Regions from separate parts of the Escherichia albertii genome, predicted to be linked through region 4. Evidence: predicted binding sites of a transcription regulator. Region 4 holds the regulator's gene; each other region holds the start of a gene.
The links. Region 4 encodes CRP, which controls carbon source genes, mostly activating them, when cyclic AMP is high. Its sites were predicted from a motif close to ATGTGANNNNNNTCACAT; they were not measured.
Positions count from the first base shown of each region.

Region 1: the regulator CRP is predicted to act here: its motif matches at 2,115-2,132, upstream of msrB (peptide-methionine (R)-S-oxide reductase MsrB).
Region 2: the regulator CRP is predicted to act here: its motif matches at 3,147-3,164, upstream of focA (formate transporter FocA).
Region 3: the regulator CRP is predicted to act here: its motif matches at 4,798-4,815, upstream of glpT (glycerol-3-phosphate transporter).

Region 1 is NZ_CP117568.1:807,557-815,107, reverse strand. It holds gene PS053_RS03930 (D-hexose-6-phosphate mutarotase) at 1-829, opposite strand, end outside; gene gapA (glyceraldehyde-3-phosphate dehydrogenase) at 913-1,908, opposite strand; gene msrB (peptide-methionine (R)-S-oxide reductase MsrB) at 2,250-2,663, shown strand; gene PS053_RS03915 (YeaC family protein) at 2,705-2,977, shown strand; gene PS053_RS03910 (hypothetical protein) at 3,465-3,911, shown strand; gene PS053_RS03905 (hypothetical protein) at 4,084-4,629, shown strand; gene tnpA (IS200/IS605 family transposase) at 4,770-5,204, shown strand; partial or broken gene PS053_RS03895 (ISAs1 family transposase) at 5,452-5,925, shown strand; gene PS053_RS03890 (hypothetical protein) at 5,968-6,480, shown strand; partial or broken gene PS053_RS03885 (ISAs1 family transposase) at 6,717-7,551, shown strand, end outside.
Region 2 is NZ_CP117568.1:27,707-35,257, forward strand. It holds gene pflB (formate C-acetyltransferase) at 1-2,176, opposite strand, end outside; gene focA (formate transporter FocA) at 2,231-3,088, opposite strand; gene ycaO (30S ribosomal protein S12 methylthiotransferase accessory factor YcaO) at 3,493-5,253, opposite strand; partial or broken gene PS053_RS00190 (DUF421 domain-containing protein) at 5,401-5,544, shown strand; gene serC (3-phosphoserine/phosphohydroxythreonine transaminase) at 5,742-6,830, shown strand; gene aroA (3-phosphoshikimate 1-carboxyvinyltransferase) at 6,901-7,551, shown strand, end outside.
Region 3 is NZ_CP117568.1:1,349,543-1,357,093, reverse strand. It holds gene PS053_RS06645 (ISNCY family transposase) at 1-394, opposite strand, end outside; gene glpC (anaerobic glycerol-3-phosphate dehydrogenase subunit GlpC) at 588-1,778, opposite strand; gene glpB (glycerol-3-phosphate dehydrogenase subunit GlpB) at 1,775-3,034, opposite strand; gene glpA (anaerobic glycerol-3-phosphate dehydrogenase subunit A) at 3,024-4,652, opposite strand; gene glpT (glycerol-3-phosphate transporter) at 4,926-6,284, shown strand; gene glpQ (glycerophosphodiester phosphodiesterase) at 6,289-7,368, shown strand; gene yfaE (ferredoxin-like diferric-tyrosyl radical cofactor maintenance protein YfaE) at 7,453-7,551, opposite strand, start outside.
Region 4 is NZ_CP117568.1:2,488,239-2,495,789, reverse strand. It holds gene PS053_RS12205 (putative adenosine monophosphate-protein transferase Fic) at 1-321, shown strand, start outside; gene pabA (aminodeoxychorismate synthase component 2) at 353-916, shown strand; gene argD (bifunctional acetylornithine/succinyldiaminopimelate transaminase) at 1,002-2,222, shown strand; gene PS053_RS12190 (YccS/YhfK family putative transporter) at 2,332-4,422, opposite strand; gene crp (cAMP-activated global transcriptional regulator CRP) at 4,473-5,105, opposite strand; gene PS053_RS12180 (OsmC family protein) at 5,407-5,811, shown strand; gene PS053_RS12175 (phosphoribulokinase) at 5,866-6,735, opposite strand; gene PS053_RS12170 (YheU family protein) at 6,789-7,007, opposite strand; gene PS053_RS12165 (hydrolase) at 7,001-7,551, opposite strand, start outside.

The DNA.
Region 1 (7,551 bases), 1.7 Mb from region 4:
CTTTTTGAGTTTCTGAGGCATAAGCCGTTTCTACGCAGACGAAAGTTTTGTAGCCATCATCCGGCATATCGCTCATGCTGACAGAAAGCGCCGGGCCAGGGTTCCAGCCAACGACGTTCAGATGATGCTGATGGCCTACGGCAATAATACGATTCAACGCTTCGTCATTAATCACACTGCAATCTTGCGGATTCAGATATACGCGGTCGGTACGATCCGGGAATGTCTGAATACCATCAGCCAGCGAGCCTTCCTCCGCATTATTTACTTTATCAATGAAACGATCGCCCAGGCCGCTGACGCTGACCTTAGCAATATCACCCACGTTAAAATAGGTATGCAGGGCTGAGGTAGTTTCAAATTCGCCATGTGCTTCAAGATCGATTTCACAGACTTTACCCACGCGGAAATGTGCTAACAGCGTAAAGTCGTGCGGCCAATATTTTTTCGTCTCTTCACTTTGTGTCAGTTCAAAAGTCAGTGCCACACCATTGGTATCTTCATTATGCGATTTCAGCGTCCACGGCAGGTTACGGGCAAAACCGTGTGCAGGCAGGCCTTGCTGTGCCGCCGGGCCAAACCACGGCCAGCAAACCGGCACGCCGCCGCGAATGGCGACACCATTTTTAAACGGGGTATTGTTGCTCAACCACAGAACGTCTTCCTCACCCGCAGGTTTCCACGAGAGAAGATGTGCGCCCTGTAATGCAAAAGAGGCTTTTACCTGGGGATGATCGACCACAATAAGGTCCAGTTCATCCAGTTTACGACGGGAGAGGACAGGGGAGATTTGTTCGATGACCGGAAGGGCAAAAATTTTCTTAATCATGACGCAGTCCTTTAACTTCATTTCATCAGCTAAAAAAAAGAGCGACCGAAGTCGCTCTTTTTAGATCACAGTGTCATCTCAACTTATTTGGAGATGTGAGCAATCAGGTCCAGAACTTTGTTGGAGTAACCGGTTTCGTTGTCGTACCAGGATACCAGTTTCACGAAGTTGTCGTTCAGAGCAATACCCGCTTTAGCATCGAACACGGAAGTGCAAACTTCGCCGTTGAAATCGGTAGATACTACGTCATCTTCGGTGTAGCCCAGAACGCCTTTCATTTCGCCTTCAGCAGCGGCTTTAACGGCAGCTTTGATCTGCTCGTAAGTTGCCGCTTTTTCCAGACGAACGGTCAGGTCAACAACGGATACGTTCGGAGTCGGAACGCGGAACGCCATACCAGTCAGTTTGCCGTTCAGTTCCGGCAGTACTTTACCTACAGCTTTAGCCGCACCGGTAGAGGACGGAATGATGTTCTGGGAAGCGCCACGGCCGCCGCGCCAGTCTTTGTGAGACGGGCCGTCAACGGTTTTCTGAGTAGCGGTAGTCGCGTGAACGGTGGTCATCAGACCTTCGATGATGCCGAAGTTATCGTTGATAACTTTAGCCAGCGGAGCCAGGCAGTTGGTGGTGCAGGAAGCGTTGGAAACGATGTCCTGGCCAGCATATTTGTCGAAGTTAGCGCCTTTAACGAACATCGGAGTGTTGTCTTTAGACGGACCAGTCATAACCACTTTTTTCGCACCAGCAGTGATGTGCTTACGTGCGGTTTCGTCGGTCAGGAACAGACCAGTTGCTTCAGCGACAACGTCAACACCAACTTCGTCCCATTTCAGGTTAGCCGGATCACGTTCAGCGGTAACACGGATTTTTTTACCGTTAACGATCAGATGACCGTCTTTCACTTCAACGGTACCGTCGAAACGACCGTGAGTGGAGTCATATTTCAGCATGTATGCCATGTAATCAGCGTCTAACAGGTCGTTGATTGCAACGATCTCGATGTCAGAACGTTTCTGAGCAGCACGGAAAACAATGCGACCGATACGGCCAAAACCGTTGATACCTACTTTGATAGTCATATATTCCACCAGCTATTTGTTAGTGAATAAAAGGTTGCCTGTAAAATTACAAAAACCTTACGCAGCGTCAAGCGGAATCGTGTCAATCATTGCGACAAATCAATCCTGTGCCTAAGCATTATGCGACTGACTCGCCTCACTCTTCCTTTGGGCTTGAGACCACATGGGGGCGGCGCCCCGAATTTTAAAGGGCAGTTGTGATAAAAATGTGATTTTTATCACAATTCAGGCACAGCCATTTCGCTGAGATCAAGTTTAGAACAAAATTTTGCCAGATAGTGTTAATGTTTTGTTAGTATTGGTCACGTAATGTGAGCGTGACTAAAGAGAGATGTGAGCAAATGGCTAACAAACCTTCTGCAGAAGAACTGAAAAAAAATTTGTCCGAGATGCAGTTTTACGTGACGCAGAATCACGGGACGGAGCCGCCATTTACTGGTCGTTTATTGCATAACAAGCGTGACGGCGTTTACCACTGTTTGGTCTGCGATGCTCCTCTGTTTCACTCCCAGTCTAAATATGATTCTGGCTGCGGCTGGCCGAGTTTCTACGAGCCAGTGAGTGAGAAATCTATTCGTTATATCAAAGACTTGTCACACGGTATGCAGCGTATTGAGATTCGTTGCGGTAACTGTGATGCTCATTTGGGCCACGTCTTCCCCGATGGGCCACAGCCAACAGGTGAACGGTATTGTGTTAACTCGGCATCGTTGCGCTTTACCGATGGCGAAAACGGCGAAGAAATTAACGGTTGAAAAAACGATTCAGCAACTTATTCCACAGGAGCGGGAAAATTATGAATCTTGATGATATTATCAACAGCATGACGCCAGAGATTTATCTGCGTTTATCGACCGCCGTTGAACTGGGAAAATGGCCCGATGGTGTTGCGCTGACCGAAGAACAAAAAGAGAACTGTCTACAACTGGTGATGCTGTGGCAAGCCCGCAATAATACCGAAGCACAGCATATGACAATCGACACAAACGGTCAGATGGTCATGAAAAGCAAACAGCAATTGAAAGAGGATTTTGGTATCTCGGCGAAGCCGATTGCCATGTTTAAGTGAGTGAATTGTCCCCTGTATCGATAATTGATAAAGGGGATCGCCTGATACTTATTACCCGACTGATCGCTGATTTTGTTTGTCTTCTTAAATATTTCCGATAGCCTTTAAGTCCTCTGAAACTCATTTTTCGTTAAGCATGGATTACTCCTGAATTTTTCTTTTTCGCATATCCTTATTGAAGGGCTCTATTTCAGGAGGTAATCATAAAAGCGTTTTTGCGGGTAAAGGTTTTTTAGTACTCGGTGATACCAGAGGATGAGAGGAGCGGTAAAACGTATCCTGCAACAGGACGTTATCTTTATGAATTCCGAATTGTACAGTTGTCGCCATTGATAGCGTGTAACAGGATAGAACGACTCGTTAGAATGCAACGGTGCAGAACGCGTTAATCACACTTCAGGGTATGACGGTAGTGTGGCTGGAGAGTATAGGTATAGCACACACAGAGGTGGGCTCAGGGAGTGGTGTTAATAGAAACACTAACAATATGATGAAATTACAGTTAGATTATTTGTTGATTGCGGCTTTACCATTGATGGTTTCTTGTTCAGGAAGTATGCATTATATTCCCAATGAACTGCCGTCAGCTAAATTTGGTACTATGTATGACGAAAAAGTTAATATATCAGGAGGATTGATTTTTATACTGGCTTATACAATACAACCTTCATCGGCAGGAATATATGACACTGAGAAATACATATTATTACCTTATCCGCGGAAAGAGGATACATTCACCGTTAAAAACGACGGTATAAGCGTAAAGTGTGCCGGAGAGACGGATGACTGGAGTCATATGTGTGAAACAATCGAAATAAAAGGAAAGATTAATAGCAAGCAAAATATTACCGTTAGACTTGAGGGAAGTACGTATGGAACATCATCCCCGGGTATAAAAATTGATAAAACGTTCACAATTCATATTGAAGACTGAAAATATTTTATCAGTAGCTATTTACTGACTGTGAGTCTATTCTATGCTAAAGAGAGTACAACTTACCATACAGAGTACTGGCAGATATATTGTTATTTGTTAATGATTTTTCGCCAGAAATGTATTCACCTTTATATGCAAACCATATGCGGATTACAAGTGGTGAGTCAAAATGAAAAAAACATATATTTCAAAAGTATTATTTTTATCAATTTTTATCTCCACACGTTGTCTGTCAGCAACAATCAATAATCTCCAGAACTGCGCCATTACCGAAGAAAAAGAAGTAACCTTGTTGTCACTAAAAACTATTGATGGCGATACGCCTTACCTGGCTTTCGATAACATTATTACTCCTGCATTTCTGGATGGTAGTATTAAATCAGGAGAATTGGTGCTGGCGAAATGTGTCAATTATGCGCTTATTTTTGCTCTTAGTTATGGCCCACCGTATATCAGCGGTTGTCTGGTGACTGGAGTAAAAGAAACTGACGAACAAAAAAAGGTGCCACAAGGTTTTTGCTTTGCGGAAAAGAATGCACCGGAGGCAGTCTGGTTTGGCAAAAATAATACATTACTGGTCATCAGGAACGTCGAGAGAATAGGAGAGTGGCAGGGGAAATACATTCTCTACGATAGTCGAAGGAATGCCCCCTGGGCTACGGATTCGCTTCCTGATATTGCGGGTTATGATATCTATCCATTAAATGCCCGATAATTATCTGAACCGCATTTTATTGTTATCCCTAAACCACCTCCTGGGGAGGTGGTGATTGATCCTGTAAGGCTATAGCCTGAAGAATGCCCATGTCGGAATATCTCTGCTTACTCACCACAAGTAAAAGGAAACAAACTGACATGGGGCTTTACAGAAGTTCATCACATGTATATTGGCGTTGCAAATATCACATAGTCTGGACGCCAAAGTACCGCTTTAGGATCCTGAGGGATAAATTGGGCAAGGAGCTGTACAGAACCATCTATATTCTTTGCGGAATAAAAGATTGCGAGGTTCTGGAGTTAAATGTACAGCCAGATCATGTGCATCTTGTCGTAATAGTGCCGCCAAAAATCTCAATATCTACTCTGATGGGGCACCTGAAAGGTCGCAGTGCAATCAGGCTCTACAATCGATTCCCGCATATCAGGAAGAAGTTATGGGGAAACCATTTTTGGTCGCGGGGTTACTTTGTCGATACAGTAGGCGTGAACGAAGAAATTATCAGACGATATGTGAGGCATCAGGAAAAGAAGGAACAAACACATGAACAGCAGATGGAGTTGCCAGAGTAGAAAACGGAATATGACATTCGCCCCCCTTATAGGGGGCATTCTGAAAAGCCACCTCCTCAGGAGGTGGTCTTTTACCAGGGAAAGATCACCGTGTGCCGTAGGCCAGGGAAAGATCATCAGAAGTACGCTTTTTGTACTAAATAATTCGCATTAAATGTTTAAAAATTGAGATGTTCCTCATTACCTAAAGCTGTTTTTTATTGCTTATACATGATCAAATACTCCTTGCATAATTAAGGAAAACAAAATGGAACTTAAAAAATTGATGGAACATATTTCTATTATTCCCGATTCCAGACAAGCCTGGAAAGTGGAACATAAATTGTCAGATATTATGTTTCTGACTATTTGTGCCGTCATTTCTGGTGCAGAAGGTTGGGAAGATATAGAGGATTTCGGTGAGACGCATCTCGATTTTTTGAAGCACTATGGTGATTTTGGAAATGGTATTCCTGTTCACGATACCATTGCCAGAGTTGTATCCTGTATCAGTCCTGCAAAATTTCACGAGTGCTTTATTAACTGGATGCGTGACTGCCACTCATCAAATGATAAAGACGTCATTGCAATTGATGGAAAAACACTCCGGCACTCTTATGACAAGAGTCGTCGCTGGGGAGCAATTCATGTCATTAGTGCGTTCTCAACAATGCACAGTCTGGTCATCGGACAGATCAGGACTGATGAGAAATCCAGTGAGATTACTGCTATCCCTGAATTAACATCTGGTAATGCTAATACACGCTAATGATTTTGGAGATGTATGAAAGCTATTTTATTTTTTATTTTCTTATGTTCATCATGTGCATTTGCCGATGAAACTAATTGTTTCAAACGTGGGGAGATTGATTCGCTTGTTACTGGTTTTTTTTCTTCTTCAGATAACTTTGGTTATGTAAAAAAAATGGCTACGGAAAAGCTAAAAGATAAACTTCCATATTATGAAGAAAATAATCAGATAAATAATATTATGAAACACGCCACGCAGATTATTTTCAATCGGGGAAATCCTGGTGATTATGAGTCATCTAAACAGTTTATAGATAATTATCCCAATATAAATAATTTCCCTAACAATGGTTGCGTTTGGAAAGTCACTTTTTTAACACCTGAGAAGATAAGAAAAATGTGTGATGATGATGGCGCTGCGGGATATTTTTTCGGTTTTATAAAAATAAATGGTGAAATTAAATTTAGTTCTATTTTAGGAATGGAGATATTACGTCCTGATGGTTCTTTTGTTTGTAAAGGTTTTGACCGCTATATAAAAGAATAAAAATCATATATATAATGTTGGGGCTAGATCATAACAATCCCTTTAAAAGATTATGATATAACGCCACTTCTAATGAATTATAGTAGTTCCTCAGGGAAAGATCACGTAACGCTGCTTTTTTTGTACTAAATAATTCGCATTAAATGTTTAAAAATTGAGATGTTCCTCATTACCTAAAGCTGTTTTTTATTGCTTATACATGATCAAATACTCCTTGCATAATTAAGGAAAACAAAATGGAACTTAAAAAATTGATGGAACATATTTCTATTATTCCCGATTCCAGACGAGTCTGGAAAGTGGAATATAAATTGTCAGATATTCTACTATTGACTATTTGCGCCGTTATTTCTGGTGCAGAAGGTTGGGAAGATATAGAGGATTTCGGGGAAACACATCTTGATTTTTTGAAGCAATATGGTGATTTTGAAAATGGTATTCCTGTTCACGATACCATTGCCAGAGTTGTATCCTGTATCAGTCCTGCAAAATTTCACGAGTGCTTTATTAACTGGATACGTGAATGTCATTCTTCAGATGATAAAGACATCATTGCAATTGATGAAAAAACACTTCGACACTCTTATGACAAGAGTCGTCGCAGGGGAGCGATTCATGTCATTAGTGCGTTCTCAACAATACACAGTCTGCTCATCGGACAGATCAAGACGGATGAGAAATCCAGTGAGATTACAGCTATCCCTGAACTTCTTAACATGCTGGATATTAAAGGAAAAATTATCACAACTGATGCGATGGGTTGCCAGAAAGATATTGCAGAGAAGAGACAAAAACAGGGAGGTGATTATTTATTCGCTGTAAAAGGAAATCAAGGTCGACTTAATAAAGCCTTTGAGGAAAGATTCCCGCTGAAAGAATTAAATAATCCAGATCATGACAGTTACGCAATGAGTGAAAAAGTCACGGCAGAGAAGAAACCCGTCTTCATATTGTTTGCGATGTCCTTGATGAACTTATTGATTTCACGTTTGAATGGAAAGGACTGAAGAAATTATGCGTGGCAGTCTCTTTTCGGTCAATAATAGCAGAACAAAAGAAAGAGCCAGAAAT
Region 2 (7,551 bases), 2.2 Mb from region 4:
ATTTTTCCGGGTTTTCCATCGCATCGAGCAGCATTTCACGGTTCATTACGTTCACGTTCAGGTGCTGACCACCTTCGATGGACGCTTCGTGGTGGAAGTAACCATCCATCAGACCTGCCAGGTTGGTCTTACGAACTTCGTCGTCTTTACCCAGTGCGTTTGGAACGATAGAGAAGGTGTAAGAGATACCATCTTTAGCGTAAGCAAACGGCAGTTTAGCAACGGAAGTCAGAGAAGCTACAGCACCTTTCTGGTCACGACCGTGCATCGGGTTAGCGCCCGGTCCGAACGGCGCGCCAGCGCGACGACCGTCTGGGGTGTTACCCGTTTTCTTACCATACACAACGTTAGAAGTGATGGTCAGAACAGACTGAGTCGGGATAGCGTCACGGTAGGTGTGCAGTTTCTGAATTTTCTTCATGAAACGTTCTACCAGATCAACAGCCAGATCATCTACACGAGGATCGTTGTTACCAAACTGCGGATATTCGCCTTCGATTTCGAAGTCGATAGCCAGACCGTCTTCGTCACGAATCGGTTTAACTTTCGCATATTTGATTGCAGACAGGGAGTCAGCAGCAACGGACAGACCAGCGATACCACACGCCATGGTACGGATAACGTCACGGTCGTGCAGCGCCATCAGAGAGGCTTCGTAGCTGTACTTGTCGTGCATGTAGTGGATGATGTTCAGTGCAGTGATGTACTGTTTAGCCAGCCAGTCCATGAAGTGATCCATGCGCTCCATCACTTCATCGTAGTTCAGAACGTCGCCTTTGATCGGTTCAGATTTCGGACCAACCTGCATTTTCAGTTTTTCGTCAACGCCGCCGTTGATTGCGTACAGCATGGTTTTCGCCAGGTTTGCACGCGCACCGAAGAACTGCATTTGTTTACCAACGATCATCGGGCTTACGCAGCAAGCGATAGCGTAGTCATCGTTGTTGAAGTCCGGACGCATCAGGTCATCGTTCTCATACTGCAGAGAAGAGGTATCGATGGACACTTTAGCAGCGAATTTCTTGAAGTTCAGCGGCAGTTTTTCAGACCACAGAATGGTCATGTTCGGTTCCGGAGACGGACCCATTGTGTACAGGGTGTTCAGGAAACGGAAGCTGTTTTTGGTAACCAGCGTACGGCCGTCGAGGCCCATACCACCGATAGATTCGGTTGCCCAGATCGGGTCGCCAGAGAACAGTTCATCGTACTCAGGAGTACGCAGGAAGCGAACCATACGCAGTTTCATGACCAGGTGGTCAACCATTTCCTGCGCTTCTTGTTCGGTGATCTTACCTGCTTTCAGATCACGTTCGATGTACACATCCAGGAAGGTGGAGGTACGACCGAAGGACATTGCAGCACCGTTCTGAGACTTAACAGCAGCCAGATAGCCGAAGTAAGTCCACTGGATAGCTTCCTGAGCGTTGGTAGCCGGACCAGAGATGTCATAGCCGTATTTAGCAGCCATTTCTTTCATCTGACCCAGAGCGCGATGCTGTTCAGCGATTTCTTCGCGCAGACGGATGGTCTGTTCCAGGTTTACGCCGTTTTCCAGATCGGTCTGCAGAGAGGTAAACTGTGCCAGTTTATCTTTCATCAGGTAGTCGATACCGTACAGTGCAACGCGACGGTAGTCACCGATGATACGACCACGACCATAAGCATCTGGCAGACCAGTCAGAACACCGGATTTACGGCAACGCAGGATGTCTGGAGTATAAACGTCGAACACACCCTGGTTATGGGTTTTACGGTATTCAGTGAAGATTTTTTTGATCATCGGATCCAGTTCGCGGTTGTACGCTTTGCAGGAACCTTCGATCATTTTGATACCACCGAACGGGATAAGAGCACGTTTCAGCGGAGCTTCAGTCTGCAGACCAACGATTTTCTCAAGCTGTTTGTTGATATAGCCAGCGTCGTGAGAAGTGATGGTGGAAGCAACAGCGGTGTCAAAGTCAACTGGCGCGTGAGTGCGGTTTTCCAGTTTAACGCCTTCCATTACTTTGTCCCACAGGGTAGTGGTCGCTTCAGTAGCGCCAGCCAGGAAGGACTCGTCACCCTCGTACGGAGTGTAGTTTTTCTGAATGAAGTCACGGACGTTTACTTCATTCTGCCAGTCACCCTTGGTAAAACCTTCCCAGGCTGTGGCTAACTTTTCATTAAGCTCGGACATGTAACACCTACCTTCTTAAGTGGATTTTTTATTTACTGCGTACTTCGACACCGATTAATGGTGATCGTTTTCACGCAGGTAAATGACCCAGTATGTCAACCCAACCAACAAACCACCGCCGATAATATTACCGATCGTAACCGGAATCAGGTTATCAGTGATGAAATTCATCACGGTCAGGTGAGAAAAATTTTCCGGTGCTGAACCGACAGCGGTCCAGAATTCCGGCGTAGCGAAGTCGCGGATTACAATACCCATAGGGATCATAAACATGTTTGCGATACTGTGCTCAAAACCGCTGGCAACAAACATCGCGACCGGCAGCACCATGATAAACGCTTTGTCCATCAGGCTGCGACCAGAATAGCTCATCCATACTGCCAGACACACCATCAGGTTAGCCAGGATACCGAGGCAAACGGCCTCAATAAAAGTATGGTGCACTTTGTGGTCGGCGGTTTGTAGGACATTCAGCCCCCACTGACCGTTGGCGGTCATATACTCGCCGGAAAGCCACATTAAAAGTACAAACAACAACGCGCCGACAAGGTTGCCAAAATAGACATTCAGCCAGTTTTTCGCCAACTGGCCCCAGGTGATGCGCCCGCTCGCCTTGGCAACAACGATCAATACCGTGGAAGTAAAGAGATCGGCGCCGCAGACAACACAAAGAATCAGTCCCAGAGAGAAGCAAATGCCGCCAACCAGTTTTGCCATGCCGAAGGGCATTGTACCTGTGCCAGTAGTTGCTGTGATATAGAAGACGAATGCGATTGAGATGAAAACACCGGCAGTTATCGCCAGATAGAAAGTCTTAAGCGGATGTTTCGTTGCTTTATAGACACCCGCTTCTTCGGCCACTTTGGCCATTGCTGCAGGAAGTAAAAGATCAAAAGGGTTGTCAGCTTTCACACTAACTCTCTCTTTATTAAGTCGGCGACGAGATACTAACAAAGCATTATAGATGAGAATTTGATATAGATCATATCTCGCCTGGCTTATAGGCCCGTAACTCGCATGGTTTTTATGCAAATACGGAGTAAATATTTGATTATCCAAATAAAAATAAATTTTAAAAATTAACAAATGAGTTGAATTTTTTCCGTATCCTCCACCAAAACAGTTAATTAAAAGGGAGCATCAGGCAAATAAAGCAACAATATCGATCGTATTTATTAAATACAAATTACCGACATTTAACTTTATAATTACAATTATTTTGTTAATGCAAATATAGGTAAAGCGGGGCATTAAAAAACGCCCCGTAATATAACCCAGAGTAATGATTAAGCCTACATTGCGTAGGTTATTTGATTTTATTTTGCCCAGAACGCTGCTTTGGCGCGCTGTAACTTTTCGTAGGCTTTCAACAGCGATTGATGGGATGCGAAGGCTTGCAGGTCGCTGTCTACAGGTTGCAGACCATAAAACGCCGCGTCGCCGCTTATTGCCGCATTGGCGGCTTCTACCGCGCCTGCGCCGTACATACGGATAAAGGCGTTCAGATATTGCAGCGGCTGGCGATCTTCTTCCTGCGCGAGTAATAACAATGTTTGCAGGCAGCGATAATAGTTGGCGCGTTCTGCGCTAAACACCGAAGCATTAAATTCCATCGTCCATTCGGTCCAGACCAGAGCCTGTTCCAGATCGCCACCAGCCAGCGCCAGCATCGCTTTTAGCTCACCGATACGAAGGGTGTACCAGCCATTATCTGGTCCCGTCGCCAGACCCAGCAGTTCACGTACACGGGTAAAGTCATCAAAACCTTCTTCATCCAGTTGCTCGATGAGGTTCAGATAATCTTCTTTTTCCCACTGACTGCCTGGCAGTGACAAAATGGTTTCGCGCAGATGGCTACCCATGCTGTTGTTGGCGAGCCATAAGTCTTCTGCCGGATAAATGTCAGACATGCCAGGGACAATAATGCGGCAAGCATAAACGCCCAGATGTTCATAATCGGCAATATAAACTTCTTTATCTTCTCTATTGAAGATAGCCATCAGTGTGGCGAACTCCTCTTCGGTAGTGCCGGAAAAATTCCAGTCTACAAAGGGATAATCTGCCTCTTGCTTGAACAAATCCCAGGAAATCAAACCGCTGGAATCGATAAAGTGGGTTTCGAGGTTGGTATGTTCTGCAACTTCTTCATCATCGAAGGTCGGAGGGGTAAAGACATCCAGATCTTTCAGACTACGGCCCTGCAGTAATTCGGTTACTGTGCGTTCCAGCGCAACGCCAAAATCAGGATGCGCGCCGAAGGATGCAAAGCAGGTACCGTTAGTCGGATTGAACAGTACTACGCAAATCACCGGATACTGACCACCAAGCGAACCGTCATAAGCGAAGATAGGGAAACCTTCCGCTTCCAGTGTTTCGATGGCTTCAACTACCGCTGGATAGCGTGCCAGCACTTCGCTCGGGATCTCCGGCAGGCTGATGCTTTCAGCAATGATGCGGTTTTTTACATAACGTTCGAAAACTTCGGATAACCCCTGAACACGCGCTTCGTTGCGGGTATTACCAGCAGACATACCATTAGAAACATACAGGTTGCCAATGATGTTCATCGGAATATAGACGGTTTGATTATCCGACTGGCGGGTGAATGGCAGGCCGCAAATGCCGCGCTCTTCGTTACCGGATTGCAGATCAATCAACATACTGCCAGTCAGTTCATTTTCCGGGTCATAAAACGCACGCAGACGATCATCGAGCAGGCCTTCTGGCACGTCGTCACTTTCGGTTAGAGGAAACCATTTTTCGTTGGGATAATGCACAAACGGGCTGTTGGCGATGGTCTCGCCCAACCAGAAATCAGCAAAAAAGTAGTTAGTGGAAAGACGCTCGAAATATTCACCAAGAGCAGAAGCCAGCGCTGCTTTTTTAGTCGCACCTTTACCGTTGGTAAAACATAATGCGCACTCTTTGTCGCGAATATGCACAGACCAGACGTTAGGCACCGGATTCAGCCAGGAAGCCTCTTCAATTTGAAAGCCGAGGTCGGAGAGTTTTTGCTGGAAGCGAGCGATGGAGTCTTCCAGTGCGGCATCTTTGCCGGGGATAAATGTTTGCGTCATGAAAATCACTTTAGTCGTACGGAAAGCGCGCAATAATACGGGTTTTATCGCAAAGGTGCCATCATTGCCGCCATACAGACTGGCTGTTGGTTATATGCTTTTAGCGGATAATCCATGATAAACGCATAAGAATGAAGGTATTCATAATATAAAGCCATGCCGGGAGCCGATGGCTATGACCACATTCAGTGTAGCGAAATCATTCACATGAATGCGGGTGAAAAACAATTATGTCCACATTGTGTAAATCCAGTATTGACGAAGGTAAGTTGGATAAAACGGATGGCCTGACAGCAAAAATATCGGTTTTTGGGTAATAATCCGAGAGATTCTGTTGTGTGACGCGTGCCACATTTTTGCCCTCAACGGTTTTACCCATTGCGGCGCGTGCCACTGAATGATAAAACCGATATCCACAGGAATAATGTATTGCCCGGGTCGCAATCGATTGACTGTGGGTTAATAGCAACGCAACGTGGTGAGGGGAAATGGCTCAAATCTTCAATTTTAGTTCTGGTCCGGCAATGCTACCGGCAGAAGTGCTTAAACAGGCTCAACAGGAACTGCGCGACTGGAATGGTCTGGGTACATCGGTGATGGAAGTGAGCCACCGTGGCAAAGAGTTCATTCAGGTTGCAGAGGAAGCCGAGAAGGATTTTCGCGATCTTCTTAACGTCCCCTCCAACTACAAAGTATTGTTCTGCCACGGCGGCGGCCGCGGTCAGTTTGCTGCTGTACCGTTGAATATTCTTGGTGATAAAACTACCGCAGATTATGTTGATGCCGGTTACTGGGCGGCCAGTGCCATTAAAGAAGCCAAAAAATACTGCACGCCAAATGTCTTTGACGCTAAAGTGACCGTTGACGGTCTTCGCGCGGTTAAACCAATGCGTGAATGGCGACTCTCTGATAATGCTGCTTATATGCATTATTGCCCGAATGAAACCATCGACGGTATCGCCATTGATGAAACGCCAGACTTCGGCAAAGATGTCGTGGTTGCTGCCGACTTCTCTTCAACGATTCTTTCGCGTCCTATAGATGTCAGTCGTTATGGAGTAATTTATGCGGGTGCGCAGAAAAATATCGGTCCGGCTGGTCTGACAATCGTCATTGTTCGCGAAGACTTGTTGGGTAAAGCAAATATCGCTTGTCCATCGATTCTGGATTATTCCATTCTCAACGATAACGACTCCATGTTTAACACGCCGCCGACCTTTGCCTGGTACTTATCTGGCCTGGTCTTCAAATGGCTGAAGGCGAACGGCGGTGTGGCAGCGATGGATAAAATCAATCAGCAAAAAGCCGAACTGCTGTACGGTGTGATTGATAACAGCGATTTCTATCGTAATGATGTGGCGAAAGCTAACCGTTCGCGGATGAACGTCCCATTCCAGTTAGCAGATAGTGCTCTGGATAAACTGTTCCTCGAAGAGTCTTTCGCCGCGGGCCTTCATGCGCTGAAAGGTCACCGTGTGGTCGGTGGAATGCGTGCTTCTATTTATAACGCCATGCCGCTGGAAGGCGTTAAAGCGCTGACAGATTTCATGGTTGAATTCGAACGTCGTCACGGCTAATGCCGAAATTTTGCTTAATCCCCACAGCCAAACTGTGGGGTTTTTATTTCTGTTGTAGAGAGTTAAGTTCATGGAATCCCTGACGTTACAACCTGTCGCTCGTGTCGATGGTACGATTAATCTGCCCGGTTCCAAGAGCGTATCTAACCGCGCTTTATTATTGGCGGCATTAGCACACGGCAAAACAGTATTAACCAATCTGCTGGATAGCGATGATGTTCGCCATATGCTTAATGCGTTAAAGGCGTTAGGGGTAAGCTATACGCTTTCTGCCGAGCGTACGCGTTGCGAAATCATCGGCAATGGTGGCCCATTACATGCTGAAGGCGCGTTGGAGTTATTTCTCGGTAATGCCGGAACGGCAATGCGTCCACTGGCTGCGGCACTTTGCCTGGGACACAATGATATTATTCTGACCGGCGAGCCACGCATGAAAGAACGCCCGATTGGTCACCTGGTGGATGCGCTGCGCCAGGGCGGAGCGAAAATCACTTACCAGGAACAAGAGAATTATCCACCGTTGCGTTTACAGGGCGGTTTCATCGGCGGCAACGTTGAAGTTGACGGCTCTGTTTCCAGTCAGTTTCTCACCGCATTATTAATGACTGCGCCGCTTGCGTCGCAAGATACGGTCATTCGCATTAAAGGCGATCTGGTCTCTAAGCCTTATATTGATATCACGCTGAACATGATGAAAGCGTTTGGTGTTGAGATTGAAAAT
Region 3 (7,551 bases), 1.1 Mb from region 4:
ACGGATAGGGCGAGGTTTCGCCATGATAAAACAGCATTGGCACCACTAGCGGGACTCTGTCATAGCCTTTGTCCAGATGGCGTTGCATGGCGGCGGTGGCATAACGCATCAGTCGAAACGCCATGTTTTTTTCCGCCGAACTCTGATGCTCAATCACGCAGTAGATATATCCTTCGCCGTCGCTGGTCTCCACCGCCCATAAAACATCCGAGTAGTAAGCGCGTAAACTTTTTTCAATAAAACTGGTGGGCTCCAGCCTTAACGTTTGTAGATTGCAAAGTCTACGCAACGGTTCCGGCAGATGTATTTCCAGAAAATCCCGCGCGGTTTCAGGTGAAAACATAAACGTTTTAAACACCGCATCATGCGGGGAGGATGTTGTTGATTCTGTCATGGTTGTCCGTCACCTGATGTTTATGATGACGCGACATTACGGGTATCTCAGGCCTTTGACATCTGCCAGTTTCAGCCTTTGCGAGACGTTTTCCGGGGAATTTTCACTGTGATGAAACGCATACATTGGGTGCGGAATCGCGTACGCAAAAATGCCCGATAAGCAATGTACTTACCGGGCATCAGGAGGCAGGTTAAGCCAGCGCTTTCGCCAGCAGCGTAATGGGATGTTCACAACGTTTGCTGGTGGACATCTCTATTTGCCATTTGCAGGTTTCGCAGTCGGTAACCACCAGATCCGCGCCGCTCTCTTCTATCTGGCGGAACAGCGGCGCGCCGATAGCTTGTGAAGTGGGATAGTTCTCTTTTTTGAAACCGTAGGTTCCGGCAATTCCACAGCACTGGGAGTCCAGTACGGTTAACTCAAGCCCGGGGATTTTACGCAACAGTTCCAGAGTGTAGAGCGTCCAGCCCATTTTTTCCATATGGCACGGGGTATGATAAACCACTTTCAGCGGCAGCGGTTTTAGCGGCAAGGTTTTACCTTCGTCCAGCTTGCGCCACAGCCAGCGGGTCGCCAGTTCAATATGATCGCGCAAGCCTTTGTTGTCGACATTCAGCACCTCCGGGTACTCGTCGCGCAGGGCAAAGGTACAGGTAGAGGAGGTGGCAATGACCGGAATGCCTTTTACGCCTACCGCTTCGCGGATCGATTCCACGTTAGTGATGGCTTGTTTACGCGCCTTATCAGTAAAACCATTGGCAATTAACGGCACGCCGCAACATTTCTCTTTGCTAAGCAATTGCACGCCAGTGCCCATCGCATTGAGCACTTTAATTAAATCTTTACCCAGTTGCGGATGGTTGTAGTTGACGAAGCAACCGTGGAAGAACGCCACCTGATCTTTATATTGCGCTTGCTGCGCCGCCACACTGCGATACCAGCGGCGGAAAGTGCCGAAGGAGTATTTCGGCAGCGTGCGGCGATGGTCGATTTTTAGCGCCGCATCAAGTAATTGCCGCACTGGTTTCAGCGAGGTGGCCGTATTTATTATTGGTGCGAATGGCGTAGAAACGCTGCCCATCAGATCGGTGTGGCTCAGGACAAAATTACGCAGAGATGGGCGCGTGGTGTCATATTTTGCCCGGGCGCGCTGAATGATATCGCCAATCTTCACATCGGACGGGCAGGCGACTTCGCAACGTTTGCAGTTAATGCAGTACTTCAGCGCCTCATCATACAGTGCGCCATCTTTCAGACGCAGACGTTCGCCATCCGGTCCGGCCTGTTTCGGTCCCGGATAACCCGGATTTACCCGACTGACCGGGCAGGCGGTGGTGCAAACTGTACATTTAATGCAATTTTCGAAACTGGTGTCGTTCATTGTTGACCTCCTGCACGCTGGGCAATCTGTTGAGCAGCATGTAATGCGCTGACAGCGCAAACGCCGCCCCCGCATCCCTGAGCAATGGGATCAAATCCGCCCAGCACTGACCCAATGGCAAACAGATTTTCTACGGTTCGACCCGCCAGCGACGGGCGTAGCGCTTCGTCAGTGATTACACCAAACTGTTGCCACGGTTGGGCCGCAAAAAAGTCACTCCGATACCATTCTCCGCGCGTTGCGGTTTGCAGGACATCAAGGCCGAGAATCGGCTCGCGAATGCCATTACGTTCTGCTACCAGTCCACCGCTAAAGAAACTACCGCTGGCTAGCACGGCAAAGCGTGGACGCAGCGGAATATCTGCGTGATTGCGCGTCCAGATTTCGTTCACAACGCCATTTTTGCAGGTCACTTTTTTCACTTCATCACCCGGTATCCATACGCCTCCCTGACGTACGAATTGACGTTGAAGCTGGTTTTGCAAACGAATGCCCAGTACTGAAGGCGGCAACGTCGGCAACAACATTAATGAGCAAGGTAATTCTTCGTTCAACCAACGCCAGAGTTTGTCATCCGCCAGACCGAAGCAGGCTGGCATCAGGATCATTTCACAGGTATTAGCAACAGGTAAAAGGGCCCTCAATAACAGCGCCCAGTTTTCTTCGTTATCAAGAAAACGTGCAATATTCACGGCGCGGAATTCAGTCGCATTGTTGCGCAGAACATCCAGTTCCGGCAGCTCTATTTCGGCAGTTTCAACTTCCAGCTTCAGATCGCGTAGCGAAGCTGCCGCAAGATGTGCCTGAAAATCCATCAGACCGCTTATCCCCACCACACATATTTTCTTTGCTGGCAGTGGCCAGACTGGCACTTCCGGTGAGCTTAGCCAGGTCGAGCGCAGAGTGCCGAGTGGGGTAATCCGTTGGTGCGCCAGTTCTACGCTGCCTTGCAATTGTGCGCCGCTTTCTGCAATCAACGATTGCGCCCGACAAGCAAGGTCGAGTACACGTTGTGGGCCGAGCAGACTATAAGGATGTGCAGGGGCTTGTTGGCTTAACGCTTCCAGTCCGGTGTGAATATCATTCACTGGCTGTCCGTCTGGCAGATGACTCAGCAAATCCAGCGATCCAGACGAGAAATGCAGCGCGCTCTGTCCACGAGTGACAATCGCGCAACGTAGACCGTGCTTTTGCAGTTTCAGGCCGCAGAGTAATCCAGCAAGACCGCCGCCCATAATGACTGTATCAAATCGCATCTTTCTGCTCCTTCTCCAGACCACACAGTCCCTGATAAACCCAGCGGGTAAATTCGCTTTCGCGCAGTGCATCTCCCCAGGCAATGGGCTGCACGCCTTTCCAGCGTTCGTTAAGGAAGGTGGAAAGTTGTTCGATAGATTGCGCGGAGGTGGTGACATTGAAACGTTGCAGTAATCCGGCAGCGCGGCAGGCACAGAGTTCGCCCTGACAAGTGCCCATTCCGACACGGGTACGGCGACGTAAATCCAGCAGGCTATTAACGTTTAGATTTTCTACGGCGTACTGCACTTCACCTGCTGTAACAGCTTCGCATTCACAGACCAGGCTGCGATGCAGACGACCTTCGCTAAGCCACGCAGGTGTGCGATCGCCATGACGATAAACGGCAGAACCGCGAAGTGGGGCAGGCAGGGAAATCACTTTACGCAATGTGACTTCAGTCGGTTCTTGTGAGCCCGGCAACGGGGTATCTGCGGTGATGCAGGGACGTGCGTTGCCGAGTTTGCGGCATACAGCATCAGTTGCCCATTCCGCCATCAGACGGTAGGTCATCAGTTTGCCGCCAGTAATCGTGATAAACCCATCCAGGCCATCGCGCTCAGCGTGATCGAGTAAAACGATGCCACGGCTAACATTACGTCCACTGGGATCGTCATCACTTGCCACCAGTGGACGTACACCAGAGTAGGCCCGCAAAATACGCGTTTTCGCCATTACCGGCGCCAGTTTTTCCCCTTCGCGCAATAAAATATCGACTTCTTCTGCCGTCACCCGATTGTCGTCAATTTCGTCATAATCAATGCGCAAAGATGTCGTACCAATAAGAGAAATGGTGTCGCCAGGCACCAGAATATCGGCGTCGGAAGGTTTACGGCAGCGGTTAATCACGTGCTGATTAATGCGGTGATCCATGATCAGCAGCGATCCTTTTGCCGGGAACATGCGAATCTGTAAATCGGCATATTCGGCAATATGTTGCCCCCAGATCCCGGCAGCGTTAACGACGACAGGGGCATGCAGCGACTGTTTTTCGCCAGTGAGATGATTACGCACATGCACGCCACACACCGTCGCGCCATCGCGAATCAGACCCGTCACTTCATGTGCGGTAAGGATAACTGCGCCATGTTCTTTGGCATCAAGCATGTTGGCTGCGGTCAAACGAAATGGATCCACGGTGCCATCAGGGACTTTTACCGCGCCAATCAGTGTCGGGTTAACAGAAGGTTCGATAATGCGCGCCTGCTGCGGGTCAATAGCTTCTGCACTAATTCCTGCCTCTTCGCAGGCGCGGATGAAAGTCGCCTGAAAGGAGAGGTCGTCTTCCGGGAGAGTGATAAACAGGCCATTAGTTTGTTCGACACAGTGACGCGCAATGCGTTTCAGTATCTTGTTTTCGCTAATACATTCGCGCGCTGATTCTGCATCTGTCACCGCATAGCGCGCGCCGCTGTGTAGTAATCCATGATTACGCCCGGTAGCGCCGGTGGCAATATCATGGCGTTCAACCAAAATCACGCGCAGCCCGCGCAGGGCACAGTCGCGGGCAATCCCGGCTCCCGTTGCGCCGCCGCCAATGATAATCACGTCACTTGTTTGCGAGTCGCGAGTTTTCATTGTTATCCCTCAAAAGTTCGTTTTTTATCATTTAGCCATATAAAAATGATTGATTGTTTGATTTCGCGCATATTCGCTCATAATTCGAAAGTGAAACGTGATTTCGTGCGTCATTTTGAACATTTGTTGAATTTGATTCAGCAATGTGTGCGGTAATTCACATTCATAAAATGAATGATTAATTAACATCGCGACCACTAAAACAATGGCAGATTCTCCTGGTGAATCAGGCTGTTAATCACAAAATAAGACTACGGGCCACGGAGGCTATAAATGTTGAGTATTTTTAAACCAGCGCCACACAAAGCGCGCTTACCTGCTGCGGAGATCGACCCGACTTATCGTCGATTGCGCTGGCAGATTTTCCTGGGGATATTCTTTGGCTATGCTGCTTACTATTTGGTTCGTAAGAACTTTGCTCTTGCAATGCCTTATCTGGTAGAGCAGGGATTTTCACGCGGCGACTTAGGTTTTGCGCTTTCCGGGATCTCAATCGCCTATGGTTTTTCGAAATTTATCATGGGTTCGGTTTCGGATCGCTCGAATCCGCGCGTTTTCCTGCCAGCAGGCTTGATTTTGGCTGCCTCCGTTATGCTGTTTATGGGCTTTGTGCCGTGGGCGACATCGAGCATTGCCGTGATGTTTGTGCTGTTATTCCTCTGTGGTTGGTTTCAGGGGATGGGGTGGCCGCCGTGCGGACGTACGATGGTGCACTGGTGGTCGCAGAAAGAACGCGGTGGCGTTGTTTCCGTCTGGAACTGTGCGCATAACGTCGGCGGTGGTATCCCGCCGCTGCTGTTTCTGCTGGGGATGGCCTGGTTCAATGACTGGCATGCGGCGCTTTATATGCCAGCTTTCTGCGCCATTCTGGTGGCGTTGTTCGCTTTTGCAATGATGCGCGATACCCCGCAATCCTGTGGTCTGCCGCCGATTGAAGAATATAAAAATGATTATCCTGACGACTACAGTGAAAAAGCGGAACAGGAGCTGACCGCGAAGCAAATCTTCATGCAGTATGTGCTGCCGAACAAACTGTTGTGGTACATCGCTATCGCCAACGTGTTCGTTTATCTGTTGCGCTACGGCATTCTTGACTGGTCGCCAACTTACCTGAAAGAAGTGAAGCATTTCGCGCTGGATAAATCTTCCTGGGCCTACTTCTTCTATGAGTACGCGGGCATTCCGGGCACCCTGCTGTGCGGCTGGATGTCGGACAAAGTCTTCCGCGGTAATCGTGGCGCAACCGGCGTCTTCTTTATGACGTTGGTCACTATCGCCACTATCGTTTACTGGCTGAACCCGGCTGGCAACCCAACTGTCGATATGATTTGTATGATCGTCATCGGCTTCCTGATCTATGGCCCTGTCATGTTAATCGGTTTGCACGCGCTGGAACTGGCGCCGAAAAAGGCGGCAGGTACTGCGGCTGGTTTTACCGGACTGTTTGGTTACCTGGGCGGTTCTGTAGCGGCAAGTGCGATCGTCGGCTACACGGTTGACTACTTTGGCTGGGATGGCGGCTTCATGGTGATGATTGGCGGCAGTATCCTGGCAGTTATCTTGTTGATTATTGTGATGATTGGCGAAAAACGCCGCCATCAGGAATTACGACAAAAACGCAACGGAGGCTAATGACATGAAATTGACGCTGAAAAACCTTAGCATGGCGATCATGATGAGTTCGATGATCATGGGGAGCGGTGCAATGGCGGCGGATAGCAGCGAGAAAATAGTGATAGCGCATCGTGGCGCCAGCGGTTATTTGCCGGAGCATACGCTGCCAGCAAAAGCGATGGCGTATGCGCAGGGGGCGGATTATCTGGAGCAAGATCTGGTAATGACTAAGGACGACCATCTGGTCGTTCTGCATGACCACTATCTTGACCGCGTGACTGATGTTGCCGATCGTTTCCCGGATCGGGCGCGTAAAGATGGTCGTTACTACGCGATAGATTTTACGTTGGATGAAATTAAATCCCTGAAATTTACCGAAGGCTTTGATATTGAAAACGGTAAAAAAGTGCAGACTTACCCGGGACGTTTCCCGATGGGTAAATCTGACTTCCGGGTACACACTTTCGAAGACGAGATTGAGTTTGTTCAGGGATTAAACCATTCGACCGGAAAAAATATTGGTATCTATCCAGAAATTAAAGCGCCGTGGTTCCATCATCAGGAAGGGAAGGATATTGCGGCGAAAACGCTGGAAGTGCTGAAGAAATATGGCTACACCGGTAAAGACGATAAAGTTTATCTGCAATGCTTTGATGTTGATGAACTGAAGCGTATTAAGAATGAGCTGGAACCGAAAATGGGTATGGATCTCAATCTGGTACAGCTAATCGCCTACACCGACTGGAATGAAACCCAGCAGAAACAAGCGGATGGAACCTGGGTCAATTACAACTACGACTGGATGTTTAAGCCGGGTGCCATGAAACAGGTGGCAGAATATGCTGACGGTATCGGACCGGATTACCATATGCTGATTGAGGAGACATCTCAGCCGGGCAATATCAAACTCACGGGTATGGTACAAGATGCGCAGCAGAATAAGCTGGTGGTGCACCCTTATACTGTACGGTCGGATAAGCTGCCGGAATATACGACAGATGTGAATCAACTGTATGACGTTCTGTATAACAAGGCGGGAGTGAACGGGCTATTTACCGATTTTCCAGATAAAGCGGTGAATTTCCTGAAAGATAAACACTAAAATTGTTGGGTGACGACTTTGCCTTACCCGGCTTGCAAATCCCAGATTTTGTAAGTCGGGTAAGCGAAATGTTGCCCACTAAGCTCACATCTCAATTTCAATATCGCCTTTTGCCCTGCAACAACAGGGCAAAATTTCCCCTGGCTGAATAAAGGCTAACGGTTCAGCAATCCAGTCTACCTG
Region 4 (7,551 bases):
ATCGAAAAAGAGGGGAACGGCCTGATGCAGGCTCTGGAGGCAGAAGGGTATCTGACTGGTCTTGAGAAAGAGATGTTCGTTGAGCGACTGGCGCATTATTATTGTGAAATCAACGTGCTGCATCCATTTCGTGTTGGAAGCGGTCTGGCGCAGCGCATCTTCTTCGAACAACTGGCGATTCATGCCGGATATCAACTGAGCTGGCTGGGTATCGAAAAAGAGGCCTGGAATCAGGCGAATCAGAGCGGGGCCATGGGTGATCTCACCGCATTGCAGACGATATTTAGCAAAGTGGTAAGCGAAGCCGGGGAATCTGAGTAAAATAGCGCGGTTCTTTCGTACCGGAGCTGCCATGATCCTGCTTATTGATAACTACGATTCTTTCACCTGGAACCTCTACCAGTATTTTTGCGAACTGGGAGCTGATGTGCTGGTTAAGCGTAACGATGCATTGACGCTGGCAGATATCGACGCCCTTAAACCGCAGAAAATTGTCATCTCGCCTGGCCCCTGTACGCCCGATGAAGCCGGGATCTCCCTTGACGTTATTCGCCACTATGCCGGACGTTTGCCGATTCTTGGTGTCTGCCTCGGTCATCAGGCAATGGCGCAGGCATTTGGCGGCAAAGTTGTGCGCGCCGCAAAGGTCATGCACGGCAAAACTTCACCGATTACGCATAACGGTGAGGGCGTATTTAAGGGGCTGGCAAATCCACTCACCGTGACACGCTACCATTCGCTGGTGGTGGAACCCGACTCATTACCCGCGTGTTTTGAAGTGACTGCCTGGAGCGAAACCCGTGAGATTATGGGAATTCGCCATCGCCAGTGGGATCTGGAAGGCGTACAGTTCCATCCAGAAAGTATTCTCAGCGAACAAGGGCATCAACTGCTGGCTAATTTTCTGCATCGCTGATTTGTGGTTGCTATCGGGTGATTTTTTATGCATATTTTGTGATTATAATTTCACATTGGTTTATGCGTAACAGGGTGATCATGAGATGGCAACTGAACAAACAGCAATTACACGTGCGACTTTCGATGAAGTGATCCTGCCGATTTATGCACCGGCGGAGTTTATTCCAGTAAAAGGTCAGGGCAGCCGAATTTGGGATCAGCAGGGCAAGGAGTACATCGATTTCGCGGGGGGGATTGCGGTGACGGCGTTAGGCCATTGCCATCCGGCGCTGGTGGAAGCGTTAAAAACCCAGGGGGAAACGCTATGGCATATCAGTAACGTTTTCACCAATGAACCGGCGCTGCGTCTTGGGCGTAAACTGATTGAGGCAACGTTTGCCGAACGCGTAGTGTTTATGAACTCCGGCACGGAAGCTAACGAAACAGCCTTTAAACTGGCACGCCATTACGCCTGTGTGCGCCATAGCCCGTTCAAAACCAAAATTATTGCCTTCCACAACGCTTTTCATGGTCGTTCGCTGTTTACCGTCTCGGTGGGCGGGCAGCCCAAATATTCCGACGGCTTTGGGCCAAAACCGGCAGACATCATCCACGTTCCCTTTAACGATCTCCACGCAGTAAAAGCCGTGATGGATGATCATACCTGCGCGGTCGTTGTTGAGCCGATTCAGGGAGAGGGCGGCGTGACGGCAGCGACGCCAGAATTCTTGCAAGGCTTGCGCGAGTTGTGCGATCAGCATCAGGCATTATTGGTGTTTGATGAAGTGCAGTGCGGGATGGGGCGGACCGGCGATCTGTTTGCCTATATGCACTATGGCGTGACGCCGGATATTTTGACCTCTGCGAAAGCCTTAGGCGGCGGCTTCCCGATTAGCGCCATGCTGACTACGGCAGAAATTGCTTCTGCGTTTCATCCGGGTTCTCACGGTTCAACCTACGGCGGTAATCCGCTGGCCTGTGCGGTGGCGGGCGCGGCCTTTGATATCATCAATACGCCGGAGGTGCTGGAAGGTATTCACGCGAAACGCCAGCGTTTTGTTGACCATTTGCAGAAGATAGATCAGCAGTACGATGTGTTTAGCGATATTCGCGGTATGGGGTTGTTGATTGGCGCTGAGCTGAAACCACAGTACAAAGGTCGGGCGCGTGATTTCCTGTATGCGGGCGCTGAGGCTGGCGTCATGGTGTTGAATGCCGGCCCCGATGTAATGCGCTTTGCACCGTCGCTGGTGGTGGAAGACGCTGATATCGACGAAGGGATGCAACGTTTTGCCCGCGCCATGGCGAAGGTGGTTGGGGCGTAAAACGGACCCAGGCCTGATAAGACGCAGCTTGCGTCGCATCAGACAAAAGGTGTCGGATGCGGCGTGAACGCCTTATCCGACCTACGGTTTGCTCCAGGCAATGAATTGATTACGCCTTCGAATCCCGCAACTTGCGGTTCAACCAAATCCCGTGATGCGGTCGCTGTCGCCACGCCATCGACGAAATGGTGTGCATGGTGTTCAGATGACCAATAACCCGCTGTAAATGCTGTTCCAGCGTACCTGCCGCACCTTCGTGCGGCTGCATCTCCGGCGCATCCATAATATTGGTATCGCCAGAACTTCCCGGTTCGTCATACTCCAGCCGCTGTTGACAACGCTGAATGGCAATTTCACAAGACTGCAAATATTCTTGTGCCAGCTCCGGCGGTAATGTCCGATGTTCCCGCGCCAGTGTAGTCATGGCATTAATATGCTCAACAATAAACTGACTGTGCGTTACCCACAGTTTCATATCGGCCAGGTAATGGCTGTTAAATGCGGGTTCCTGCATCGCCTGATTTAATGAGTTATAGAGGGTGTTATGCGCTTGATTCACCCGCATTCGCTGCCAGGCCAGTGGTGTAGGTTGTGGATCTTTACTCAGAATCAGACGAATCGCTTCCTGATAGGTTTCTAAAGCATCATGGGCGTTTTTCCGCAATAAGCCGCTCTGCCATTGCGGCCACAGCCAGACCGTGCCACCGAAAGCAATCAAACAACCAATAATGGTATCGATAAGACGAGGAATGATGTACTGCTCGCCGTTCAGCCACAGCAATTGCAGGGTATACACGGCGGTAATGGTAAAACCGACCGTCGCCCAGCCGTAGTTTTTGCGCAATATCAGATAGCTGGCGAGCGTGGTGAGTAGCATCAGCGTCAGGGTGTAGCCTTCCGGTATTTTGAAGTGCAGCGCCACGCCTGCAATGATTAACCCAACGACAGTTCCGACGGAACGATTCACAATCCGCAAGCGAGTCGCACCATAGCCATTTTGCGTTACCAGCAACACGGTCATCAGGATCCAGTACGATTTCGGTAAATGCAAAGCAGTTCCCATCAAGCTGGCAACGCTTAACATCACGCTCAGTCGTCCGGCATTACGCAACGCCGGAGACTTCAATGAGAGATAGCTTTTCAACGCCGGGAGTAAAGGCATCCGGCGTTGTTTATCGGCCAACAGGTCGCGAGCATAAAGCGGCCTTTGCGTACGCAACACGCGGGCAATGCGACTGAAATGCCAGTAACAGAACTGCCCTACGGGGTTATCCGGGTGCTGGCGGGCAATTTTCTCCAGTGCGCCAATTTGCTTTTCCATCGTAAAACGTGTTGGCAGGCGATGGTAAAGAATGTCATCAGCCAGTACGCGCAGACGAGTGGCGACGGTTTGCGCATTCCAGCGGATAACCTCTTCAGCATGGCTACGCTCGACCAGCTTTTGCACCTCTTCAGGTTGATGCAAACTGACCGAAATATGCTCCTGTAAGTCCAGCGCTTCCTGGAAAATACGCAGCATCCGCTTGTAATCGGTATTATTTTGCGCGGAAAGCATATGCATTTGCTGATAGCACTGGGTAATTAAATCAACGGCTTTTTGCTGGCGCACCAGCAGCGGCGGCAATGCTTTTTCAGGATCGGTATGCTGGGTAAGCAGGCTATATTTGGCTTCGCAATAATCTGCCAGTTCACGGTACAGCAAGCTAAGTGACTCGCGTAGCGGTTGTTCGCGCCAGAGCCAGAACCAAAACCAGTTGAACAGCCCGTACCAGAGCGTGCCTAATGCGTAGATAAGCAACGGTTCCCAGACTGGCATGTATCCTGCCAGACTTAAGGTAAAAATGGCAGCCAGCAGCGATGCGGGGAGTAATTTAGCGTGTAAAGGCCCCAGTTCGGCAGTGACGCCAAGCATCAGGGTTAACCCGGTCAGTAGAAAGGGTAGGGGAACATCTTTTGTCAGTAAGAGTTGCGTCAGCAAACTACAGGTAGCAAACAGAGACGCGCCAATGATTAAGCGTTTGAAAAAACGTTTGTGGGGAGTATCAAGCCCCGCGATGTTACAGCAGGCAGGAACCAGGGAGAAGAGAAGACCAAATCTTAACTCACCAAGCATTAACCCAACGGCCACGGGCAAACATAGCACCAGCGTTTGGCGTAGTGCATAGTTGATATCGGGATGATAAATCAGTCTGCGCCACATCGGGTTAAACAAAATGGCGCGCTATTCAGTAACGCGCCACTCCGACGGGATTAACGGGTGCCGTAAACGACGATGGTTTTACCGTGTGCGGAGATCAGATTTTGATCTTCCAGCATCTTCAGGATGCGCCCTACGGTTTCACGGGAACAGCCGACAATCTGACCGATTTCCTGGCGAGTAATTTTGATTTGCATACCGTCCGGGTGAGTCATGGCATCAGGCTGTTTGGCCAGATTCAGCAGCGTCTGCGCGATGCGACCTGTAACGTCAAGGAACGCCAGGTTGCCCACTTTCTCTGAAGTGACTTGCAGACGACGCGCCATCTGTGCAGAGAGACGCATCAGAATATCCGGGTTTACCTGAATCAGTTGGCGAAATTTTTTGTATGAAATTTCAGCCACTTCACAGGCTGTTTTCGCACGTACCCATGCGCTACGCTCCTGGCCTTCTTCAAACAGGCCCAGTTCGCCAATAAAATCACCCTGATTCAGATAGGAGAGGATCATTTCTTTACCCTCTTCGTCTTTGATCAGCACTGCCACAGAGCCTTTAACGATGTAGTACAGCGTTTCCGCTTTTTCACCCTGGTGAATAAGCGTGCTCTTGGATGGGTACTTATGAATGTGGCAATGAGACAAGAACCATTCGAGAGTCGGGTCTGTTTGCGGTTTGCCAAGCACCATGCGCGGTTATCCTCTGTTATAAGCTTTCTCCAGAGCCAGATAACGCCGCTGTCTCTGGATTGCCGAAATATGCTTCCCGCTACCTGGGAAGGGGCTATCAACTGTACTGCACGGTAATGTGACGTCCTTTGTATACATGCAGTACATCAATGTATTACTGTAGCATCCTGACTGTTTTAGCATAGCTTTCGCCTTGTGTCTCCTGGTGTCTCGCTTCAGCATGACCCAGGTCGCCTTCCGTTGCGCGATTTGGTCAGTACGCGTACTCTGTCAGGAAAATTGATGCAATGGAGTTCCAATTATGCAAGCGCGTGTGAAGTGGGTCGAAGGGTTAACTTTTCTGGGCGAATCCGCCTCTGGTCACCAGATTTTAATGGACGGCAATTCTGGCGATAAAGCCCCCAGTCCGATGGAAATGGTGTTGATGGCGGCAGGTGGTTGTAGTGCCATTGATGTGGTGTCTATTCTGCAAAAAGCGCGTCAGGATGTGGTCGATTGTGAAGTAAAACTGACCTCTGAACGCCGCGAAGAGGCGCCACGCCTGTTTACGCACATTAATCTGCATTTTATTGTCACTGGTCGTGACTTAAAAGACGCAGCGGTTGCGCGTGCGGTGGATCTCTCAGCCGAAAAGTATTGCTCGGTGGCGCTAATGCTGGAAAAAGCAGTGAATATTACCCATTCGTATGAAGTGGTTGACGCGTGATTTCATGATTAAAGTATGAAGCCGGATAATATTCTATCCGGCTTCAAAAGTGAGTTACTCGATTTTCTTCCCTTCCATCAAGCGTTGTACCAGCGGCAGCATAATTAACTCCATTGCCAGACCCATTTTGCCGCCTGGCACTACTAATGTATTGATGTGAGAAATGAATGAACCCTGCAACATCGCCAGCAGCCAGGGGAAATCAATACCTTCCAGATTACGGAAATGGATCACCACAAAGCTTTCATCCAGCGACGGGATACCTTTTGCCGCGAACGGATTTGAGGTGTCGACAGTGGGAACGCGCTGGAAGTTAATATGGGTGCGGGAAAACTGCGGCGTGATGTAGTTGATATAGTCTTCCATTGAACGCACAACTGAGTCCATTACCGCCTCTCGTGAGTGCCCGCGCTCGCTGGTGTCGCGAATGAGCTTTTGAATCCACTCAAGGTTAACGATAGGCACCACGCCGACCAGTAAATCCACATGTTGCGCAACGTTATGCTGTGGCGTGACTACGCCGCCGTGTAAACCTTCATAAAACAGGACATCAGTGGGTTCCGGCAGCGGTTGCCACGGAGTGAATGTCCCCGGCACCTGATTCCACGGTACCGCTTCATCGTAGGTGTGCAGATATTTACGAGATTTCCCTTTACCGCTCTGACCGTATTCAATGAAGGTCTGTTCCAGCAGGCCGAAATCGTTAGCCTCGGGGCCGAAGTAACTGATATGCCGCCCGGCATCGCGCGCTTTGCGGATCGCCATGTCCATTTCCGGGCGGGTATAGCGGTGAAAACTGTCGCCTTCCACTTCGGCTGCATGCAGATTTAACTGCGCGAATATTTTGCGAAACGCGAGGCTGGTGGTGGTGGTCCCCGCGCCGCTGGATCCTGTTACCGCAATGACCGGATGTTTGGCAGACATAGTAACTCCATGACTTAGCTATCATTATTATCTCGTCCGCCGACGGTTGCAGGTTATTCGCGAAACTGACTGCGCGGCATGATATTGACCGTTTCGTGCAGTTCCGACCACACCAGCACCGCTTCTCCGCACTGTAGCTGGCGTTTGACGTCGGCGACTTTCTGTTCAAGTGTGCGCTCATGTTCACCATAATCGGTGCCTTCACGTAACACAAAGCTTTCAATTAAATTTTCCAGCGTTTCGGGGGAGAGGTCTTGCCAGGGAATCAACATGATTTCGCCTCCAGATACGTTGATAACCAGTCAGGAATGCGTGACTCGAGCCACATTTTCGGGTGGAATAACGTACCGCCAATGAAGCCGACGTGACCGCCATGTTCAGTCAGTTGATACTCCACCTGAGGAGGTAAATTTTCCGGTTTCGGGATCACCTGATGATCCATAAACGGATCGTCTTTGGCGTGAATAATCAGCGTCGGTTTGGCTATCCGATTGAGCATCGGCATGGCGCTACATTGACGATAATAGTCGATAGCGTCAGCGTAGCCGTGAATTTTGGCGGTGATCAGATCGTCAAATTCACGAATGCGACGTACCGATTTTAACTGCGCGAGATTAATCGGTAGCGTACCGGGGTAGGCCGCCAGTTTGCGCGCAGCATTGGCTTTTAACAGGTTCAGCAAGTAACGCTGATACACGCGGGAAAAGCCCTTTTCCATATGATAACTACAGGCTTCCAGCATAAACGGCGCGGAGACAATCACTGCCGCATCAATCGGGAGATCATTGCCTTCTTTAGCCAGCAAACAGGCCAGCA